3 regions of the Mesorhizobium sp. WSM4837 genome follow, and region 2 is predicted to be linked to each of the others. Evidence: predicted binding sites of a transcription regulator. Region 2 holds the regulator's gene; each other region holds the start of a gene.

Region 1 (5,754 bases), on a different contig from region 2:
CCGCTTCCTGGCTGACGAGGATATAAAATTCGTCCGGGTCGAGCACCAGTTCGCCGGCACCGCTCTTGTAGAGCGGGTCCCAGAAATCGACGACATCCTGCGCGGCGCGCTTGTCGACATCGACCAGGCCGGTGTGGTGCTTGCCGCGGTAGCCGACCAGCCCGTCCTTGTCACCATCGAGGTCGATCGACAGTGCGATGCCGCCGCCGGAAATGTTCGGCGGCTCGGTGGCGACGAGCGTCTCGGCACGGTGCAATTCGTGCAGCTCGCTTTCCGACAAAAGCGCGTTGCCGGTGCGGAACCGGATCTGCGACAGCCGCGAGCCGGTGCGGACGACGATCGGAAAGGTGCGCGGGCTGACTTCGAGATAGAGCGGGCCGTTGTAGCCGGCAGCGATCTTGTCGAACTCGTGGCCGCGATCGGTCATCACGCGGGTGAAGATGTCGAGCCGCCCGGTCGAGCTTTTTGGGTTGGCCGAGGCGGAAATGTTTGCCGGAAGCGCCAGGCTCTCGAGCAGCGGCACGATATAGACGCAGCCCGTCTCCAGCACCGCACCATCGGTGAGATTGATTTCGTGCAGCTTCAGGCGGTCGAGTTTTTCAGCAACCCTGTGGTTGGGGCCGGGCAGGAAGGAGGCGCGCACCCGCCAGGCCTTGTCGCCAAGCCTGAGGTCCAGGCTGGCCGGCTGGACCTGGTCGGCGTCGAGCGCGCGCGGCGACTTCAGCGCGCCCGACTGGTACAGCGCGGAAATATCCTGATCCGGAAGAATGCCTGTCTGCCGCAAAGTCTGGCTCCGCTCGAAGGCCGGGCGTGGTCTCGTCTTGTCGCAGGTTCTTGCCGTGGAACCCGCTGGTACAAACCTCTTAATCATGCCGGCAATTGACGCAAGCGCGGTGCAGGTCTAAAGGATCGTTATCCCGTGGTGATTTGGCCGGTCGGCTTGCAGCCACGTTAAACAAGTCGCTAAAGGACCGTCGGGCCGAAAGGCCGTACGACCGGTTGCGACTTTCGCGGCCGGTTTTTTTGTGTTTGGACCATTTTTTGTGTTTGGAACAAGGTGATGACGAGCAAAACGCGCAACTGGAAGCCTCAGACCGCCCTCGTGCATGCAGGAACGCTGCGTTCCGGCTTCGGCGAAACCTCCGAGGCGATGTATCTCACGCAAGGCTATGTCTACGACACGGCGCAGGCGGCGGAAGCCCGCTTCAAGGGCGAGGAACCGGGCTTCATCTATTCGCGCTATGCCAATCCGACGGTCGACATGTTCGAGAAGCGCATGTGTGCGCTGGAAGGTGCCGAAGATGCCCGCGCCACCGCATCCGGCATGGCGGCGGTGACGGCGGCGTTGCTGTGCAGCGCCCGGGCCGGCGACCACATCGTGGCGGCGCGCGCGCTGTTCGGCTCCTGCCGCTGGGTCGTCGAGACGCTGGCGCCGAAATACGGCATCGAGGCGACGCTGGTCGACGGCACCGACATCGCCAATTGGGAAAAGGCGGTCAGGCCCAACACCAAGTTGTTCTTCCTTGAAAGCCCGACCAATCCAACGCTGGAGGTCGTCGACATCGCAGCCGTAGCCTCGCTTGCCGATTCGATCGGCGCGCGGCTGATCGTCGACAACGTCTTTGCCACGCCCTTGCAGCAGAAGCCGTTGCAGCTCGGCGCCCATATCGTCGTCTATTCGGCGACCAAGCACATCGACGGCCAGGGACGCTGCCTCGGCGGCATCATCCTGTCGGACAAGAAGTGGATCGACGAGAATTTGCACGACTACTTCCGCCACACCGGTCCCAGCCTCTCGCCCTTCAATGCCTGGACGCTGCTGAAGGGGCTGGAGACGCTGCCGCTGCGCGTTCGCCAGCAGACGGAAAGTGCCGGCCGGATCGCTGACTTCCTCGCCGAGCGATCGGAAATTGTCCGCGTCATCTATCCCGGCCGCGCCGATCACCCGCAGGCGGCGATCGTCAAGAAGCAGATGTCGGGCGGCTCGACGCTGATCTGCCTCGACGTCAAGGGGGGCAAGCAGGCGGCCTTCGCCTTCCAGAACGCGCTCGATGTCGTGCTGATCTCCAACAATCTCGGTGACGCCAAGAGCCTGATCACCCATCCGGCGACGACGACACACAAGAATCTGAGCGACGAGGCGCGGGCCGAACTTGGCATCGGGCCAGGCACGCTCAGGCTGTCCGTCGGACTGGAGGACACTGACGACTTGCTCGAAGACATCGAGCAGGCCTTAGCCGCCAGATAGGGATACGCGCCGAACTGCTGCGCTCTGATCTGCAAAGCGGCGCGGTCAGGCGCCCGACGGCGACTCTTCCAATTCCGCAACGGCGCTGGTTTGGATGGTCATCGTGTTGCCGCGCCAGTCGACGGCACCGCTGAGCCAGCCGCGCACCCAGATGGCGGGAAGCATCACGTCCCGCGCAACCATCGCCGGGATCATGCGCAGCGACAGGTGCCAGCCCTTGGCCGAGGCGAGAGCGCATTCCGGCAGATAGGCGACTATCAGCACGGCGACGGCGGTAGCCGGCAGGCTGAAACCGGCGCCTGCTGCCGCAACCAGCGCCAGCACCAGCGGCGGCGCCGCTCCGATCAGGATCTCGGGCGCGAAGAACAGTGGGAATGTGACGCGACGCAGGCGTGCCCAGCGGGCCTGGCGCGACCAGATTTCGCCAAATGTGCGCAAGCCGAGCGGCTGCTCGAACGGCGAGGCAACGAGATTGACGCGCAGTCCGAGCCCGTTGACAAGCTTGGTCGCAGCGGCATCCTCGGCAATCTCCGCAGCAAGCGCACGGATGCCGCCATTGGCGTCGAGCAATGGCTTGTTCCACAGCATGCTCTTGCCCTGGGCAAAACCGAGGCCGAGCGCCTCGCCGGTATATTGCCAGCGCGCCTGCAGCGTATTGAGGAAAGCGCATTCGACCTCCGCCCAGATCCCGTCCGGCCGCGAGCCGATCGGCGTCGAGCAGACGAGGCCGGTGTCCTGCCGCCATGCCGTCATCAGATGCTGGACATAGTCCCTCCGCATCAGGACGTTGGAATCGGCAAGGACGACCCAGTGGTGGCGCGCGGCCTCCCAGCCCTTCACGCAATTGTTGAGTTTCGGATTGCCGCTGATGCGGTCGTCGCCGACGAGCAGCCGGGCCGGCACGGCCGGAAAGCGGGCGATCGCATCGGTGATCCGCCCGACCACCGGGTCGTCGGCATGGGCGACGCAGAAGATGAGCTCATAGTGCGGCCAGTCGAGCGAGAAGGCGCGCTCGAGCGTCTCCTCGGTAAACGGCTCGACGCCGCGCGACGGCACGACGATCGACACCGGCGGCGCCTTGGCGGCTGGCGGCGTGATCCTGCCAGGCCGCTTCAGCTTCAACGAAGCGAGCAGGATGCTGGCGAGATTGACAACAAGCAGAACTATGGAAAGCAAGGCGGCTGTGACTGTCAATTCCATCAATATCTGGTCGCTCCAGAAAAAACCGGCCGCATGAAGCCGTTTTCAACAGTTCGACAGAATGCTGAGTCGCCCGGCCCTGCACACCATCCCCGGCCCTGCACACCATCATTGTCACGTGTCACTTAAATGACATTGTTGTTCGGCACCTGCGCTTAACAAATTCGGGCAACGATGGCAGACACCGAGGCGACGCACCCCGTTGACCGAACTGCGGAGAGGGTCGAATGTTCCGTCTGCATAGTGTGGAGTGATTTATGTACAGCGCCCTCACGCGCGACATCGAAGTGCAGGTCAGGCCGTTCTATCTGGAAGATCGCTCCGACCCTTCGGAGAACCGCTATGTCTGGGGCTACCAGGTGACCATCGACAACCAGTCGGATGAATTCGTGCAGCTTCTGTCGCGCTACTGGCAGATCACCGACGGCACCGGCCGGGTCGAGGAGGTGCGCGGCGCCGGCGTTGTCGGCGACCAGCCTGAACTCAATCCAGGCGACAGTTATCAGTATACGTCTGGCTGCCCACTCTCGACGCCATCCGGCATCATGGTCGGCCACTACACGATGCGCAACAAGCGGGGCGAAACGTTCGACGTCGCCATCCCCGCCTTTTCGCTCGACCTGCCGGGCACGCGGCGGACGGTGAACTGAGAGAGATAGATGGCCGGAAGGTCGTGCTGCCCCTCATCCGCCTGCCGGCACCTTCTCCCCGTATAGTGAACGGGGAAAAGGGAACCCATCTATCTATCAACTGGACAACCTGTCGCAACGCTGGCGCCCCCTCTCCCCGTTCTTCACGGGGAGACGGTAAGGGTGAGGGGCAGCGCCAACGCTTCGTCGGTGATTTCAATTCTATTGAGCCGCAGCAAATTCCGCCGGGTCGAAGTCATATTGCTTCGAGCAGAATTCGCAGGCGACGTGAATGCCGCCATCCTCGGTGCTGTCCCTGATCTCGTCGGCGGAGAAGCCTCCGAGAATGCCGCGGATCTTCTCCCTGGAGCATGAGCACTGGTCGGCTACCGGCACGCCGCCGAAGACGCGCACGCCGTGCTCGTGGAACAGCCGGTAAAGCAACCGCTCGGCGCCGATCGTCGGGTCGATCAGTTCCGTCGGCTCGATGGTGCCAAGCAACGCGAGCAGTTCCTGCCAGGAATTGTCGGCCGGATCATGGATCTCCTCGCGCGGATCGCCGTCGCCACCCGGAAGGTCGGGCACGCGCATGCGTTCGGGCGATTGCGGCAGGAACTGCGCCAGGATGCCGCCGGCGCGCCATTGCTCGCGGGCACCGCCGATGCCGGGCGTCAACAGCTTGGCCACCGAAAGCCTGAGATCGGTCGGGATCTGCTCCGACTGCCGGAAATAGGTGCGCGCGGCCTCCTCGAGCGTCTCGCCGTCGAGCTGGACGATGCCCTGATAGCGCTGCGTGTGGGCGCCCTGGTCGATGGTCAGCGCCAGGACACCGCTGCCAAGCAGCGTCCGCTGCGAGGTCTCGCCGGCAGACGTCAGTGCCTCCAGCCGGTCGGCGTCGAAGCGGGCATAGGCACGCAGCGCATGCGGCGTGGAAAAATCCGCCACCAGCATGTCGACCGGCCCGTCGGTGCGGGTCTGCAGGATGAACTTGCCTTCGAATTTGAGCGAGGTGCCGAGCAGCACCGTCAGCACGCAAGCTTCCGCCAGCAGGCGGGCGACCGGCTCGGGATAGTCATGCCGACCGAGGATCGCGTCGAGCATCGGCCCGAGCTGGACGGTACGGCCGCGCACGTCGAGCGGGCCGACCTCGAAAGGCACGACATGATCGTCGCCGGCGTAGCCGAATTCGCCGAGTTTGGGTTGATGTTCAGCCAATTGACGGGTTTCCAACATGACAAAGCTCCGGGGCGCGGCGATGCCGCCCTCCGGGGCGCATGCGTCGAAACGCGCTCGATTTGCGTGATGCGCCTGAGATAGGCATCACGCACTCCCGGATCAAGGCGGCCGGGATAACGGCGGCCCGGATCACGGTGACCCGGATCAAGCGCCGAGGCACCAGGCCAAAACCGCCTTCTGCGCGTGGAGCCGGTTCTCGGCCTCGTCGAACACCACCGAATGCGGGCCGTCGATGACTTCGTCGGTGACCTCCTCGCCGCGATGCGCCGGCAGGCAGTGCATGAACAAGGCGTCGGACTTTGCCTTCGCCATCAGTGCCGCATTGACCTGATAGGGTGAGAAGACATTGTGGCCGCGAGCACGGTGCTCCTGGCCCATCGACACCCAGCAATCGGTAACGACACAGTCGGCCTCGTGGACGGCCTCCTCGGGCGAGCGGGT
Region 2 (5,754 bases):
ATGAACGACACCATCGATATCGCGCGGGTGAGCGGCAAGATCACGCTCGACGGCGAGAACGTCTACGACCCGAAAATCGATGTCGTCGAGTTGCGAGCTCGCGTGGGCATGGTATTCCAGAAGCCGAACCCGTTTCCGAAGTCGATCTACGAAAACGTCGCCTACGGTCCGCGCATCCACGGCCTGGCCAGGAGCAAGGCCGAGTTGGACGGCATCGTCGAATCGAGCCTGAAGAAGGCCGGCCTGTTCAACGAGGTCAAGGATCGCCTGCTCGAGTCGGGTACTGGACTGTCCGGCGGACAGCAGCAGCGCCTGTGCATCGCGCGCGCCATCGCGGTGTCGCCGGAAGTGATCCTGATGGACGAGCCCTGTTCGGCGCTCGATCCGATCGCCACCGCCCGCGTCGAGGAACTGATCGACGAACTGCGCCAGAACTATACGATCGTCATCGTCACCCATTCGATGCAGCAGGCGGCGCGCGTGTCGCAACGCACGGCGATGTTCCATCTCGGCTATCTGGTCGAGGAGGGCGCGACCGACAAGATGTTCACCAACCCCGACGACAAGCGCACCCAGGACTACATCACCGGCCGGTTCGGCTGAGCGGTCCGGCGAATTTCGAACACGAGGACAGCACCATGGGTGAACACACCGTCGCATCTTTCGACGAGGAACTGGAGCACATCGACCGGCTGATCCGCGACATGGACGAGCTCGCCGCCGCAATGGTCGCGGCCTCGATCCGCGCGTTGCTTGCGTCGGACAATGCGATGGCGCAGCGCGTCGTCTCGGATGACGCCATCATGGATGCGCGGCAGCGCGAGCTCGACGACAGCGCGATCACGCTGATCGCCAAGCGGCAGCCGATGGCGCAGGATCTGCGCGCCGTGGTTGGCGCAATCCGCATGGCGGGCGATCTCGAGCGCATCGGCGATCTGGCCAAGAACATTGCCAAGCGGGTCAGCGCAGTCGGGCAGAGCGCGACGCCGCGTAATCTGTCGCACGGTATCGACGCGATGGCGGATCTCGTTCTTGTGCAGCTGCGCGGCGTGGTCGAGCACTATGTGTCGCGCGATGCCGGCGCGTTGAAGGAACTGCGCGCCGACGACCAGAAGATCGACGTGAAATATACGGCGGTTTTTCGCGAACTCCTGACTTACATGATGGAGGATCCGCGCAACATCACCGCCTGCACGCACCTTCTGTTCTGCGCCAAGAATCTCGAGCGTATCGGCGATCATGTCACCAACATTGCCGAAAACGCCTATTTTGTCGTGACCGGGCAGCAATTGCCGGCAGATCGCCCGAAGCTCGACGAAACGACGATGTCGGCGCCGGCGACATGACAGGAGTGACCGGCCGATGATCGCGCCGCGCATCATGGTGGTGGAGGATGAAGAGCCGCTAGGCGTCCTCCTCCGTTACAATCTGGAATCCGAAGGCTATCAGGTCGAGGTGGTGACGCGCGGTGACGAGGCCGAAATCCGGCTGCAGGAAAACGTGCCCGATCTTTTGGTGCTCGACTGGATGGTGCCGGCGGTTTCCGGCATCGAGCTTTGCCGGCGCCTTCGGGTGCGCCCCGAAACCGAGCGGCTGCCGATCATCATGCTGACCGCGCGCGGCGAGGAGAGCGACCGGGTGCGCGGCCTTTCGACCGGAGCCGACGACTATCTGGTCAAGCCGTTCTCGACACCGGAATTCATGGCCAGGGTCAAGGCGCTGCTGCGCCGCGCCAAGCCGGAAGTGCTGTCCAGCGTGCTCAAGGTCGGCGACATCATGCTCGATCGTGAATCGCACCGGGTCTATCGCAAGAAGAGCGAGATCCGGCTCGGGCCGACCGAATTCCGGCTGCTCGAATTCATGATGCGCCACCCGGGCCGGGTCTTCTCGCGCAGTCAGTTGCTCGACAATGTCTGGGGCGAGACGATCTACATCGACGAGCGCACGGTGGACGTCCATGTCGGCCGGTTGCGCAAGGCGGTCAACAATGGTCGCATGCCCGATGTCATCCGCACCATCCGCGGCGCCGGCTATGCGATCAGGGAAGACTAGCTAGGGATGTGCTGATATTCAGGTGATGCCGGCCTGCGAACGGCGGCTTCCTGCGCTTACCTACAGCGCCGCGCGCCCTGTTGGGCACGCAAAGGACGCTGTAGAACTTTGATTTTGCGCACGACCTTTCCGAAATCGATCTCGATTTCGGGGTCATGCGCGGGCTCACGTACCCAAAAGTACGCTCCGCTCCGGTTCTCGGAACCCACCATTCTCGACTCGGCCTGACCTGAATCTCAACACACCCCAAGTCGCGACCCGGGAATCCTTCAAGCCACGTTCTTTCCGACCGAGCCGGCTCGTGCCTGGATGCTCGGCGCGAAAATCTCCTGGTCGACGAAGCTTAGCGCCCGCATGGCGCAGCCTTCGCGGATCAGCGGCAGCTCGTTCGGCTCGGTGTCGAAGGAAATCGAACCCGAATGCTGGCCGCCGGCGGTCTGGGCGATGGCCTCGCGCAGGGCCGGCTCGATCAGGTCGAAGGCGGCAGCGCTGGCGCCGACCATGGCCACCGGCGCCGGATCGATCAGCGCAAACAGGCTGCCGAGCCCGAAGCCGAGCGCCTCGCCGGCCTTGCGGTAGGCTTCGCGCTCCGGTCCGTCCATCTCGCGCGCCCGGGCCGCCAAGGCCCGCATGTCGGCGTCGCTGACATCGGCGACCGGCTCGGCGTTCTCGCTCAACAGCCTTGCGTTGCGCCAGATGGCGTAGTTGCCGGCATAAGCCTCGACGCAGCCGCGCCGCCCGCAGCGGCAAAGCGCGCCGCCCGGCCGATGGATCATGTGGCCGAATTCGCCGCCTGAGGAGTGGGTGCCGGTGAACAGCTCGCCCTTCAGCACCAGCCCCATACCGATGCCGTGCGAGAGCAGGATGGCGATGAAATCGTCGCGGTAGCGATCCGGGTGGCGCCAGCGCAGCGCCACGGCCATCATGTTGCAGTCGTTCTCCATGATGGCCGGGATGCCGAACTCGCGTTCCAGAATGTCGGCGAAGGCGATGTTCGTCTGCGGCGTGATCGGCGACCACAACATGGCGCGCGCGTGGGAATCGGTGATGCCCTGGATCGCCAGCGCGATGCGGGCGACGCTTTGGACATCGAGGTCGGGATCTTCGAGCCGGCGCCGGACGATGGCGACACATTCCTCGATCAGCGCGTCACGCGACATGGTCAGCGTGTCCAGCCGGCGCTGTTCCTCGGCGACCACTTGTCCGGCATAATCGATGACGGCGACCGACAGGAAATTCAGCGACAACACGACGGCCAACACCGCAGCGGCTTGCGGATTGAGGCTGAGGCCGACCTGCGGCCGGCCGCGTTTCAGCGAAACCGTCTCGCTCGCCTTGCTCTCGGCCAGGATGCCTTCCTGGATCAGGTCGGCAGAGATCGCCGATATGGTCGAATGGCTGAGGCCGGTGGTCGCGGCGATCTCGGTCCGCGACGGCTGGCCTGCCCGGCGCACGGCCGAAATCACCATCGCCCGGTTGCGCCGGCGCAGATCGTCATGACGGATTCCCACCGACATTTTTTGTTTCCTCCTCATTGCCGCGGCCGCTCATGAATCGGAAGCCGTCGGTATGTCGGACAAATACTGGCAGAAGCAGAAGGGGCTGTCATTATTTATTCCGAGCCTCGAAAAAAAGCCCGACAGGACGTTAAAATCCATCAGAATTGGTGTTGACAGTGCTTCGGCGTTGGACCAGTATTTTTTCGAGGCTCGAAAAAATAGAGCCTTTGTGCCGGCCTTCGGGCCAGTTGGTCGCGCCCTACGCGGCGCAGGGAGGAATATCATGAAGAGATTCGCAGCCGCCATTCTGGCGGGGGTCGCCATGTCGCTGACGCTCGCGTCGGCCGCGCAGGCCAAGGACAAGGTCATTGGCGTTTCGTGGTCGAACTTCCAGGAAGAGCGTTGGAAGACCGACGAAGCCGCCATGAAGGCGGCGATCGAGGCCGCCGGCGACAAATATATCTCCGCTGACGCACAGTCCAATCCCGGCAAGCAGCTGACCGACGTCGAAAGCCTGATCTCGCAGGGCGCCAACGCGCTGATCATCCTTGCGCAGGATGCCTCGGCCATCGGTCCGGCGGTGCAGAAGGCGCTGGACGAAGGCATTCCGGTCGTCGGCTATGACCGGCTGATCGAGAACAAGGACGTCTTCTATCTGACCTTTGACAACCAGGAAGTCGGCCGCATGCAGGCCCGCGAAGTGTTCAAGGTGGCGCCGGAAGGCAATTACGTCTTCATCAAGGGCTCGGGCGCCGACCCTAATGCCGATTTTCTGTTCGCCGGCTCCATAGAAGTGCTCAAGGATGCCATCGACAGCGGCAAGATCAAGAATGTCGGCGAGGCTTATACGGACGGCTGGCTTCCCGCCAACGCCCAGAAGAACATGGAACAGTTCCTGACCGCCAACGACAACAAGGTCGATGCGGTGGTTGCCGCCAATGACGGCACCGCGGGTGGCGTCGTCGCGGCGCTGACGGCGCAAGGCCTGGCCGGATCCGTCCCGGTTTCGGGCCAGGACGGCGACCATGCCGCGCTGAACCGTATCGCGCTCGGCACACAGACCGTATCGGTGTGGAAAGACGCGCGCGAGCTCGGCAAGAACGCCGCCGAGATCGCCTCGCAGCTGGCCGACGGCAAGCCGATGACAGACATTGCCGGTGTCAAGGATTTCACCACGCCGGGCGGCAATGTCGTCAAGTCGCTGTTCCTGACGCCGATTGCCATCACCAGGGACAATCTCAACGTCGTCATCGACGCCGGCTGGATCAAGCAGGAAGAGGTCTGCGCCGGCGTGGCGGCGGGCACCGTCCCGGTCTGCAACTGATCCGCCTTCGCCAAAAAACCTGAAACGCCGCGGCTTCACGCCGCGGCGTTTTTTTCAAAAGAGTTGTTTTTCCGCGTCTCGCGGGTAATTTCTAAGCTGCTTCCGGCATCCGCGGCAGACGGCAACGGTGGGAGGACATCATGACCGACACGATTTCCAACACGCCGGTTGCTGACCGGGCGCGTGAATCCGAGCTCAGCCCCTTCGGCCGCTTCCTCAAGGCAACCGAGCTCGACATACGCATGCTCGGCATGGTCGGCGCGCTGCTGATCATCTGGGTTGGAATCCACATCCTGTCGGGTGGGCTTTTCCTCACGCCGCGCAATCTCTGGAACCTGTCGGTGCAAACTTCCTCGGTCGCGATCATGGCGACCGGCATGGTGCTGGTCATCGTGATGCGCAACATCGATCTTTCGGTCGGCTCCGTCGAAGGCGTCATCGGCATGGTGATGGGCGTTGCGCAGGCAGAATTCCTCATCCGCGTCTTGGGATTCCAGCTTGGAAATCCCTGGATATGGGTCATCGCACTGGCTGCCGGCGTGGTGCTCGGCCTCATGATCGGCGCGCTTCAGGGCTTCATCATCGCCTATCTCGAGGTTCCGGCCTTCATCGTGACGCTGGGCGGCCTGCTGATCTGGCGCGGCATGGCGTGGCTGATGACGAGCGGGCGCACCGTCGCGCCGCTCGATGCCACGTTCCAGCTCATGGGTGGCGGGCCGCGTGGCTCGATCGGGGCGACCGCGAGCTGGATCGTCGGCATTCTCGCCTGTGTGGCCGTCGCCTTGATGCTGCTCAACGGCCGGTCGCAGCGCAAGCGCTTCAAGTTTCCGTTGCGCCCGGTCTGGGCGGAGAGCCTGCTTGGTGTTGTCGCCTGCGCCG
Region 3 (5,754 bases), on a different contig from region 2:
GGCATGAAGACGCCGATCCAGGTGCGCCACGACGGCAAGCGCCATATCCTGGTTGAAGGCCTGCACCGGCTGGAAGCGGCGAAGTGGCTCGGCGAGACCGAGATCGAAGCCTATCTGGTGCAAGCCAAGCGCCACTAAGCTCTCATTCGGCGTCCGCCGGAATCGGCCTGGCGAAGTTTTTCGCGAAACCGTGTCGGGCTGCGCGTTGCCCACTCGTCCTTGAGACGGAAACCGGCATTCAAGCAATCCTTTTGCAAGCAAGTGAGGAGACCATCATGACGACCAAGCTCGACATCGCCCCCAGTTCCGACCGTGAACTGGTTCTCGCCCGCATCATCGATGCGCCGCGCGAGAACGTCTATCGCTGCTGGACCGAGCCGAAGCTCGTGACGCAATGGTTCGCGCCAAAGCCGTGGACGACGCCGCGCGCCGAAATGGACGTACGCACCGGCGGCTCCAGCCTGGTTGTGATGGCCGGTCCCGACGGCAACGAATTCCCGAACCCCGGGGTCTTCCTCGAAGTCGTGCCGGGCAAAAAGATCGTTCTCACCGACGCCTACACAAAGGCCTGGGAGCCGTCCGAAAAGCCGTTCATGACGGTCGTGCTGACCTTTGAGGATGAAGGCGAGGGCAAGACCCGCTACATCGCCCGGGTTGCGCATTGGTCGGTCACTGACCGCGAAGAGCACGAGAAGATGGGCTTTCACGAGGGCTGGGGCCAGTGCGCCGACCAGCTCGAAGAAGTCGCCAAGCGGCTTTGATATCGGCGGGACGCAAGGAGACCGACATGTCCAGATCGATGTTTTTCGCCATTTTCGCCTCGGCCGCGGCGCTCTTCGCCGCGCCGGGCGACAGCAATGCCGAGGACGTAAAGCCGTCCATGACCAGCGAAACGAAAGCCATGCCCAAGCCGGCGAAATCCGGCCTGCTGCCGATCAACGGCCTGAATTATTATTACGCCGTCTATGGCCGGGGCGAGCCGCTGCTTCTGCTCCATGGTGGTCTCGGCACCACAGACATGTTCGCGCCGATCCTGCCGAAGCTTGCCGAAAGCCGCACCGTCATCGGCGTCGACCTGCATGGTCACGGCCGCACCGCGCTCGGCGATCGGCCGTTGAGCCTTGAGGTGATGGGCGACGACATGGCGGCGATCGTCAAGGCGCTCGGCTACGACAAAGTCGACGTCATGGGTTATTCGCTGGGCGGCGGCGTTGCCTTCCGCATGGCCGCCCAGCATCCCGAGACAGTGCGCCGGCTGGTGCTGGTCTCGACCGGGTATGCCTCGGACGGCTTCTATGCCGACATGCGTACTCAGCAGGCGCAGGTCGGCGCCGCGATGGCCGACATGATGAAGGACACGCCGATGTACAAATCCTACGTGGCGGTCGCGCCGCGCCCGCAGGATTTTCCAAAACTGCTCGACCAGCTGGGCGCCCATATGCGCAAGGACTACGACTACTCCGCCGCCGTGGCGAAGCTGAAGATGCCGGTCATGCTGATATTTGGCGACAGCGACATGTACCGGCCCGAGCATGAGATCAAGTTCTATCAGATGCTCGGCGGCGGGCTGAAGGACGCCGGCTGGATGCGCGAGAACCTGTCGCAGAACCGCTTGGCCATCCTGCCGAACCGCACCCACTACGACGTGTTTTTCGCGCCGGAACTGGTGGCCGCCGCACTGCCCTTCCTCAATGGCGAGACCAAGGTCAAGACCTGGGACGAGATCGTCAGAGAAACGCACTGACCGCCTGACAACTGCCTGCCGGCCGTCCTCCCGCGAGATGGCCGGCGACGCTCGTTGCGCATCGCGCCTGATCGTACATTCGGCCTGCCGCATCACGCCAACAGATGGCGCCATCAAAGCTTTTCAATTGACGCTCCTATCCCGGCAGCTACCTTCCTGCCAATCTTCAGAAGACGGGCTAAGGCAATGGCGAAATATCAGGGTGGCTGCCTGTGCGGGGCAGTGCGCTACCGCACCGAGGCCGCGCCGATCAACGAGCGCGCCTGCCATTGCCGGCTTTGCCAGAAGGCGCTGGGCGCGGCCTTCAACGCCCGCGTGCTGTTCCGCATCGACGACGTGACCATCGACGGGCCGGTGGCGACGGTGAATTCCTCGCCCGATCTCAAGCGCGGCTTCTGCCCGGGCTGCGGCACGACGATATTTTCCCGGCGCGACTCCGCCGGCATCACCTCCGGCTCGCTCGACGATCCTTCCATGTTCAAGCCGCAGATGCATATCTGGACCGCCTCGAAGCAGCCCTGGGTACAGCTCGACGACGGACTGCCGCAATATGAAGGCGCCCACCGCCGAATTGAAGCACAGGCGAATTGAAGTACATGCGAACTGAAGCACAGGCGAACCGAAGCGCAGGCGAAATCAAGCACAAGGCGTGCCCAAATTTTTTCGTCCGGGGCACGAGATAGTCGGCAAAGCGTCATTGGCGAGCCATCATTGCCGCCTATCTATTGCCTGCGGGTCGGCAGTCGAAGGAGGCGACGGATGAACGACAGAATTAACACCCTGGATGAGCTTTTGAGCGATCCGATGGTCAAGCTGGTGATGGAGCGTGACCGCGTGCAGCCGGCCGAGCTTCGCTCGCTGCTTGAAGAAAAGGTTCGCCGGGATGACGATGCGTCGGTCAATCCCGTCACCGATCGCCCAAACTCCGATCGCCTTGGCACCGACCGCTCCGTCCCGCCCGCTCATATGGTAGCCGAGAGCTGCCACAATCTGTGGTTGTGCGGCTAAGCAGCGGCCTGGCGTCGGCGATCCTTCGCGCGCCTTCGGTCCTGCGGCGTTTCCAGGCTCTCACCGCTACGGTGATAGAGCGAGCGCCTTACCCAGCCCCTCTGCCCTAACAATTTGATTCAAACTTTGTTGGTAATTTCTTGTTAGTAATCCGGACTGGTTTGTCCGGCGGCGTTGTCTTGCCCTCGGTCTGTTGTGTTCTGCGTACAGGTCCAGATGCGGTTACCAGGCGTCGTCATCTTCTCGATCGCGTCACTTTGCCTTGCCGGCTGCACGTCCACGTCCGGCGTCGACGCGCTGCAAGTGCCGTCCAGCGAGACGACCAGTTCGGTTGTGCGGCCGCCCGCGCCGGTGGCGTCGGTCGGCGCTGCCGATGTCGAACCCGACTTCGCGCAGGAGGAGGCGACGGAGCAGACTGTGGCGATGGCCACTCCGGAGCCTGCCGAAAGCATCGAGCCACCCCTCGAGCCGATTGCCCTGGTGGCGCCGAATCGGCTGGCACGGGCAGCACCGATGCTCGCCGAGCCGGTCCAGCGCTATCGTTTTCGTGACGCCAAGCCGATCAATTTCGGCAGGGCATCGCCCAGACACCTCGCCATTCACGGCGTCGACGTCTCGCGCTGGCAAGGCAACGTGAACTGGGCGAAGCTGCGCGCGCAGGGCGCGAACTTCGCCTACATCAAGGCGACCGATGGCGGCGATCATCTTGATCCGATGTTCATGAAGAACTGGCGCAATGCCGACGCCGCCGGCCTGAAGCGCGGCGCCTACCATTTCTTCTACTGGTGCCGCACTGCTGGTGAGCAGGCCGACTGGTTCATCCGCAACGTGCCGAGGGTCGAGGGCGCCTTGCCGCCGGTGATCGATGTCGAGTGGAACGGCGAATCCAGCTGCAAGCGGCGGCCGACGCGGCAAAAGGTGCTGGAGAAGATGCAGGTCTTCATGGACAAGCTCGAGCGCCACTACGGCCAGCGGCCCATCATCTACACCGCGCCTGATTTCTACCGCGACAATCTCAGAGGCGCATTTCTGGACTATCCATTCTGGCTGCGCGCGGTGGCACAGCACCCGTCAAAGGTCTATCCCGGCCGCAAATGGGTGTTCTGGCAGTATTCCGGCTCCGGCCTGTCGCATGGGGTGAGGGGCCGCATCGACCTCAACGTCTTCCACGGCGACGAGAGAGCCTGGCGGAACTGGGTTGGCGGGCGGCAGATGGTGGCCGAGGCGGAGTAGGCGGCCGAACAAAGTGTCCATTTGCAGACCAGCATGAGGTGAATATCGACGGACCTGGCCGCCTGTCGCGGAAGTGTCATCGTTCCGTCATCGCATTGAAATGTCGTTCCCGCAATCAGGTGGCTTCCATTCGAACAGGAGACGCCACCCGTGCCCCGCCATTCCGCGCTTTTCGTCCTGACGGCAGCGCTTGCTGCCTCGGTTTCGCTGCCGGCCCATGCCGACATGATGTTCAACCGGGTCGCGAGCTTCGCAGTCGCTGGTAACCTGCCGGGAAACGTCGAGAACACCACGCCGACTTCGTCCGAGATCATCACGGCGAGCGAAAACGGCATGACGCTGGTTTATTCCGATAGCCCGCTCGGTGCTGTCGGCTTCATCGACATCGCCGATCCCAAGGCGCCCAAGGCCGGCGGCATCGTCAAGATAGCAGGCGAGCCGACCTCGGTTGTGGTCATCGGCGGCAAGGTGCTGGCCGGCGTCAACACGTCGGAAAGCAAAGCCAGGCCTTCGGGCAACCTCACCGTTATCGACCTTGCCGCCAAGGCGATCGAAGGCACTTGCGACCTCGGCGGCCAGCCGGACTCGCTGGCGTTCAGCAAGGACGGCAAGTTTTTGGCCATCGCCATCGAGAACGAGCGCGACGAGGATCTGAACGACGGAGAAATTCCGCAGATGCCGGCAGGCGACCTTAGGATTTTCACGCTTGCCGAAAGCCAGCCTGATTGCGCGACGATGAAGACCGTCAACCTGGCGGGCATTGCCGAAGTCGCTGGGGAAGATCCGGAGCCGGAATTCGTCGCCTTCAACGAGGCCGGCGAGATAGCGGTCACGCTGCAGGAAAACAACCACATCGCCATCGTCAACGCCGAAACCGGCGCGATCGTCACCCACTTCTCCGCAGGCTCCGCCACGCTGGACAAGATCGACACCAAGAAGAACGGCGCCTTGTCGTTCGATGGCAAAATGGAAAACGTCGCGCGCGAGCCCGACGCCGTGAAATGGCTCGACAATGACCGCCTCGTCGTCGCCAACGAAGGCGACTACAAGGGCGGCTCGCGCGGTTTCACGATCTTCAGCAAGAAGGGCGAGGTCCTCTACGAATCCGGTTCGTCCTTCGAGCACCAGGTCGCCAATGCCGGCCATTATCCCGACGACCGCAACAAGAAGGGTGTCGAGCCGGAAGGTCTCGAGACCGGCACGTTCGGCGAGGACAGGCTGCTGTTCGTCGCTTCGGAGCGTGGCTCCGTTGTCGGCGTCTACAAGGACACCGGTGCGGAGCCTCAGTTCGCCCAGATCCTGCCGTCCGGCATCGGCCCGGAAGGCCTGGTCGCGATCCCGTCGCGCAATCTCCTGGTTACCGCCAACGAGGCCGACCTGGTCGAGGACGGGCTCGCCCGCTCGCACGTGATGATTTATGAGCGCTCCGAAGGCTCCGCCACTTACCCGATGATCACGGCAAAGCTCACGGCAGACGGCACGCCGCTCGGCTGGGGCGCGCTTTCGGCGCTCGCTGCCGGCGACGCTGCCGGCAGGCTGTTCGCTGCCTCGGACTCGTTCTACGCCGACGCGCCCTCGATCTTCGAGGTCGATGCCACCCAGACCCCGGCACTGATCACCGGCAAGACCATCGTCACGCGTGATGGCCATCCTGCACAGAAGATCGACATCGAAGGTCTTGTCGCCGACGGTGAAGGCGGCTTCTGGCTGGCCAATGAAGGCGATCCGGCAAAGCTCGTCCCGCACGCCATCCTGCGCGTCGACGACAA

Evidence for each region. Region 2 encodes PhoB, which activates phosphate uptake and scavenging genes when phosphate is short. Its sites were predicted from a motif close to TGTCATNNANCTGTCAT; they were not measured.
Region 1: AC0L3D_RS04360 (ceramide glucosyltransferase) is a predicted target of PhoB. The motif match lies at 3,567-3,583, and genes of this name have one in related genera.
Region 3: AC0L3D_RS11805 (esterase-like activity of phytase family protein) is a predicted target of PhoB. The motif match lies at 4,060-4,076, and genes of this name have one in related genera.

Annotation. Positions count from the first base shown of each region.
Region 1 covers NZ_JBVVQE010000005.1:49,197-54,950, forward strand. The annotation lists gene AC0L3D_RS04350 (2'-deoxycytidine 5'-triphosphate deaminase) at 1-784, opposite strand, end outside; SAM riboswitch at 910-987, shown strand; gene AC0L3D_RS04355 (O-succinylhomoserine sulfhydrylase) at 1,061-2,248, shown strand; gene AC0L3D_RS04360 (ceramide glucosyltransferase) at 2,294-3,448, opposite strand; gene apaG (Co2+/Mg2+ efflux protein ApaG) at 3,706-4,098, shown strand; gene AC0L3D_RS04370 (Hsp33 family molecular chaperone) at 4,300-5,310, opposite strand; gene argF (ornithine carbamoyltransferase) at 5,458-5,754, opposite strand, start outside.
Region 2 covers NZ_JBVVQE010000034.1:64,879-70,632, forward strand. The annotation lists gene pstB (phosphate ABC transporter ATP-binding protein PstB) at 1-603, shown strand, start outside; gene phoU (phosphate signaling complex protein PhoU) at 639-1,346, shown strand; gene phoB (phosphate regulon transcriptional regulator PhoB) at 1,363-2,052, shown strand; gene AC0L3D_RS20445 (ROK family protein) at 2,322-3,569, opposite strand; gene xylF (D-xylose ABC transporter substrate-binding protein) at 3,835-4,875, shown strand; gene AC0L3D_RS20455 (sugar ABC transporter permease) at 5,016-5,754, shown strand, end outside.
Region 3 covers NZ_JBVVQE010000016.1:35,843-41,596, forward strand. The annotation lists gene AC0L3D_RS11775 (ParB N-terminal domain-containing protein) at 1-138, shown strand, start outside; gene AC0L3D_RS11780 (SRPBCC family protein) at 276-761, shown strand; gene AC0L3D_RS11785 (alpha/beta fold hydrolase) at 788-1,744, shown strand; gene AC0L3D_RS11790 (GFA family protein) at 1,931-2,335, shown strand; gene AC0L3D_RS11795 (hypothetical protein) at 2,504-2,752, shown strand; gene AC0L3D_RS11800 (glycoside hydrolase family 25 protein) at 2,969-3,985, shown strand; gene AC0L3D_RS11805 (esterase-like activity of phytase family protein) at 4,136-5,754, shown strand, end outside.